Regions from separate parts of the Rossellomorea sp. NRS-1567 genome, predicted to be linked through region 2. Evidence: riboswitches for the same ligand, from Rfam matches in the RefSeq annotation. Region 2 holds a riboswitch; the other holds the start of a gene.

Region 1 (2,475 bases), on a different contig from region 2:
TCCCTCTTTCCCGGTAGTCGACAGGTTCATCGAATTCATAAACCACATGCTTACTGCCTCGAAATGGATAGAGTTCCTCATCCTCCGCGTCATTTTGATTTTCGATTGCCATGCGACACTCATACCTGCTTTTTTCAGGTGGGGTAATATAAGGGTTGCTCTTTGGAACTCCAAATATCAAAGGACTCTTCTCTATGAGGTTTCTGGCATTTCCCCATCTGTATAGATCTTGCCAGGCTTCTGGAATGCCTTCGATATATGACCCGATATGAAATCTATTGACGGTTGAACACTCTGGAAAATGAGCGATCTTCACTTTCGATAAATCCAGCCATTTAAACTCATTATAGGATTCTTCATCCTGGAATGCTTTCGCTTTTGTGCTGAAAAGTTTAGATTTCTTGCTATTAAGATATTCCCGCGGAAAACGCTCTAAATAGGCACCTTCCCGCCAGCTTTTGGGGCTGGTTTTAAAGTAAACATTAAAAGAATAGGTGAAATAGGATAATGATGAAAAACCACATATGAACGCAATTTGTGTGATAGGAAGCTGTGGTTCGTAAATGAGCATATGCGCTGCATTTTCCAGGCGCATTCTTTTCACATAACCTGCCGGTGTTTCACCGATCAGCCCTTTAAACAACCTCTGAAAGTGATAAGGGGAATAGGTTGATACTTTGGCCAACTGTTCTAAAGATAAATCTTCGCTTAGATGTTGATCGATATACTCTACTACTTTATCGATTTGGTTTCTTTGTATTTTGTCTTGGGGCATTTTTCAGACCTCACTACCTTTTTGAAAACCACTTGTTTATAAATTTTACCATAATCCTTCTCCTCACTCACTAAGGGTTATGATAAAATAAAAGCGTTCACAATTTAATCATTGCTCATTGGTGAAGATGATCTTTAGCTCATTTTCTTAAAAGGGAAGTTGGTGAAAGTCCAACGCGGTCCCGCCACTGTAAGGCTGAGAATTCGTATGGATCCACTGTTTCGAATCGAAATGGGAAGGAATGCGAAATCGCTGACGCTGAGCCAGGAGACCTGCCAAATGAGAAGAACACAGAAGTTCCTACGGGAGATAGGAGGGTGTTGCGCTAAATGAGCCACATGAGGAATCACAGGATTCTGGACGTTCGCTTGAAATAGCTGCATCTTCTTTTTCAAAAGGAGATGCTTTTTTGTTTCTTACTACAAACAGGGAGATGAGAAAATGGAGCAAGCCTATTCAGTGGAACGTTCACGAACCATACAAACAAAATTGGTATTGCCGCCTGACACCAATCATATGCAGACCATCTTTGGAGGGAAGGTCCTTTCCTATATTGATGAGATTGCGGCACTATCCGCCATGAAACATTCAAGTTCAGTCGTCGTTACGGCATCGATTGACTCGGTGGACTTCTTATCGTCTGCCACGGTTGGCGACGCTTTAAGCCTGGAAGCATACGTCACTTCCACAGGCAGGACATCAATGGAAGTGTATGTAAAGGTGTACTCTACGAATCTCGTAACGAGTGTCAAAACACTGACGACGGAATCATTCCTGACAATGGTCGCCGTTGATGAAAATGGTAAGCCTAAGCCGGTACCAAGGGTCATACCACAGACGGAAGAAGAATCGAGGCTATTCAAAACGGCTCATTTGCGAAAAGAGCATAGAAAAAATCGGGCGCTTATTTTGTAAACAGTCCCTGATCGCTGAATATCCGGATAACCAAAACACTCAGGGTTTTCTAAGCTCTGGGTGTTTAAAAAGACCATTATCCTATCACTTTTTCAAAAAGGGAATTGGGACACAATTGGCAAAATCAACTGATATCGTGAAACTTCTTCCATCCTTGTCCGTATGAATAGTATTAGTAAATAAAAGGAAGAGGGATAAAGTTGAAAAGGAATTTTGTCTTACTGGACTTATTGATTTATGTAGCACTACCACTTTTCGTATGGAATATCATGAGGGATTACATTGGAGATTACTATGCCATGCTCCTTTCCTCTGTTCCAGGAATCATTTATACGGTTTATCGTTTTATCGAAATGAAGAAAGTAAATACATTTGGCTTGTTCATTTTAGTCACGCTGATTGTCGGTACTCTGATTGACGTACTGGCTGGTTCCTCCATCCAACTCCTATGGAATAATGTATACTATGCCGCTGCTTTAAGTTTATTTTTCTTCATCACCATATTGTTACGAAAACCGATTTCCCTTTTCTTCGGACTTGACTTCGCAGAGCTTCAAGGATACGACCGTACCTTTAGTAAGCGACTCTACTATAAAAAGCCTCTTTATCGAATCTTTCAATTAATCACGCTATGTTTTGCATTAAGAAGTGGGATTCTGGCAATTGTTAAAGCATGGCTTATCCTGGAGTACGGGGTTGAAGCATTCGATAAAGGGATTATACTCCGCCAAGCCTTTAGCTGGATCATGACCGGGATTACCGTGGCTAGTTTCATTTATATAGGG
Region 2 (2,475 bases):
CAATGATTATCTATAAATTCATCGCGACCTGACTTTGACCGGTCTTGTTTATATTCATCTGGATTTTTCTTGTAGAATTTTTGATGGTATTCTTCTGCCGGATAGAAAGTGGAAGCAGGAAGGATGTTTGTGACGATAGGCTTCTTGAATCGTCCACTGTCTACTATTTCGTTCTTTGTGTTTTCAGCTAATTGTTTCTGGTGTTCATTATGATAGAAAATAGCTGTCCGGTACTGATTCCCGCGGTCATGGAATTGTCCCCCATCATCCGTTGGATCAATCTGAGGCCAGTATAGCTCTAATAATCTTTCATAAGGGAATAAATCAGGATTAAATGTGATTTGAACAGCTTCGTAATGTCCACTATTTCCTGCTTTTATATCTTGATATATTGGGTTTTCAAGGTGGCCCCCTGAATAACCTGACACGACATCAATTATTCCCGGTAATTCATCAAATGGCTTTACCATGCACCAAAAACAACCACCTGCAAAAGTAGCGATTTCTTTTTTTTTATTCATTGCTGAACCTCCTGTACCATATGTGCTCCTCTAAAGCAGTAAAGCGATTGCTTGAAAAAGATTTTATCACGAAAGAATGGAGGGGACAATCTATTAGCTCGAAAGGTTGCATCGGGAAAAGATTCGAAAAGAAGTATTCCTGCTATTTTCAGCAAAGTTTATCAAATTTCATTCACTATCCATAGAATCTTGTGTATAATTCTGTTGAACGGAATAATTACATACGATATGAGATTAGGTGAAGCGGAAGTTTCGGTAGCAAACTTTTTAGCTTCATAATAGGGAAGTTGGTGTAATTCCAACGCGGTCCCGCCACTGTAAATGGAAGTGAGCTGTATGAATACCACTGTACCAATAGGTATGGGAAGGTGCAGCAAACAATGACCATGAGCCAGGAGACCTGCCTAATGTCTTTCGCACCAAATCTACGCGGATAGAAAGGTGTAATGTGCATGTTTAACGGTTTAAAGCCTTTTATGCATTTTACACAACATCTCTAGTCCCACTGGAGATGTTTTTTTGTCTGGAAATAAGTTCATTCACAGGAGGAAAACGTATGAAACACACATTCAAAATCATTCTTGCTCTAATAGTATCTCTAGGACTCCTTTCAGCTTGCGGTACTGACAATGAAAATGTAGAAAAGAATAAAGATAGCGGGGAAGTCAGCCAGGGACAATCTGCTTTTCCTTTGTCAGTAAACGACGCCCTGAATAATAAAGTCACGCTGGATGAGCAACCTAAGCATATTGTTTCATTGATTCCGAGCAACACAGAAATCTTATTCGAGTTAGGGTTGAATAAGGAAATCGTAGGTGTTTCAGATTTTGATAATTATCCAAAAGAAGCGGCGGAGAAAGAAAAGATAGGTGGAATGGAATTTAACGTTGAGAAGATTATCAGTCTGAATCCGGATTTGGTTCTTGCTCATGAGTCCACTGCTGTGTCGGCAGAAGAAGGGTTAGAACAGCTTCGAGGTGCAGGGGTAAAGGTCTATATCGTACGTGATGCCAATAGCTTTGAGGAAGTGTACACCACGATGGAAAACATCGGCACATTGGTCGGCAAGAAAGATGAAGCTGAGTCTGTCATTTCTGAGATGAAAGCGGATCTTGAATCCATTAAGGGAAAAGTCAGTGGTGTATCTGAAAAGAAAAAAGTGTATGTAGAGGTTTCACCTTCCCCTGACATATATTCGACAGGAAAAAATACTTTTATTGATCAAATGCTTTCACTAGTAAATGCCGAAAATGTGATGAGTGATCAGAAGGGATGGGTCCAAGTAAATCAAGAAGCGGTCATCGCTTCAAATCCTGACGTCATCATTACAACCTATGGTTTTTATAGTGAAAATCCTAAAGAACAAGTGATGGGCCGAGAAGGTTGGAAAGATGTAACTGCTGTAAAAAATGAAGATGTCCATGATGTTCATTCAGATCTGGTCACACGTACTGGTCCGAGATTAGTTGAAGGAGTAGAGGAAATTGCAAAGTCAATCTATCCGGAGTTATTTGCAGAATAAAATATGGATAACATACGGGTTGGCTGTATCGTTTTTACTATTCGCAATTCTCGCCGGTATTTCGATTGGAACCGTCTCTGTCCCGCCAAAGGATATTCTGTTCATCGTTGGAGCTAAATGGTTTGGATACCCTTTACCGGAAGAAATTGATCCAATGTTTGCAAATATAGTGTATGCCATAAGATTGCCCAGAGTATTATTGGCATTATTGGTTGGAAGTTCCTTAGCAATTGCAGGAGCTTCCTTTCAAGGACTATTGCGCAACCCGCTCGCAGATCCATATACATTGGGTGTGTCTTCAGGAGCATCGGTCGGTGCGGTTATTACATTGTTCTTTAATTGGAGCATTCCGTTCATTGGGAAGTTTACGCTTCCCTTTCTCAGTATTCTTTGTTCGATTATAACCGTGTTCCTCGTATTATGGTTTGCACA

Evidence for each region. A riboswitch is a leader RNA that binds a small molecule or an ion and turns the genes downstream of it on or off. The one in region 2 is predicted to bind cobalamin.
Region 1: linked by a shared signal. The riboswitch ahead of ACIFOD_RS15450 (acyl-CoA thioesterase) and the one ahead of ACIFOD_RS21395 (ABC transporter substrate-binding protein) in region 2 are both predicted to bind cobalamin.

Annotation. Positions count from the first base shown of each region.
Region 1 covers NZ_JBITPL010000019.1:72,170-74,644, forward strand. Annotated here, with positions in the region: gene ACIFOD_RS15445 (AraC family transcriptional regulator) at 1-775, opposite strand, end outside; cobalamin riboswitch at 879-1,069, shown strand; gene ACIFOD_RS15450 (acyl-CoA thioesterase) at 1,217-1,690, shown strand; gene ACIFOD_RS15455 (VC0807 family protein) at 1,891-2,475, shown strand, end outside.
Region 2 covers NZ_JBITPL010000030.1:191,251-193,725, reverse strand. Annotated here, with positions in the region: gene msrA (peptide-methionine (S)-S-oxide reductase MsrA) at 1-521, opposite strand, end outside; cobalamin riboswitch at 745-943, shown strand; gene ACIFOD_RS21395 (ABC transporter substrate-binding protein) at 1,078-2,043, shown strand; gene ACIFOD_RS21390 (FecCD family ABC transporter permease) at 2,006-2,475, shown strand, end outside.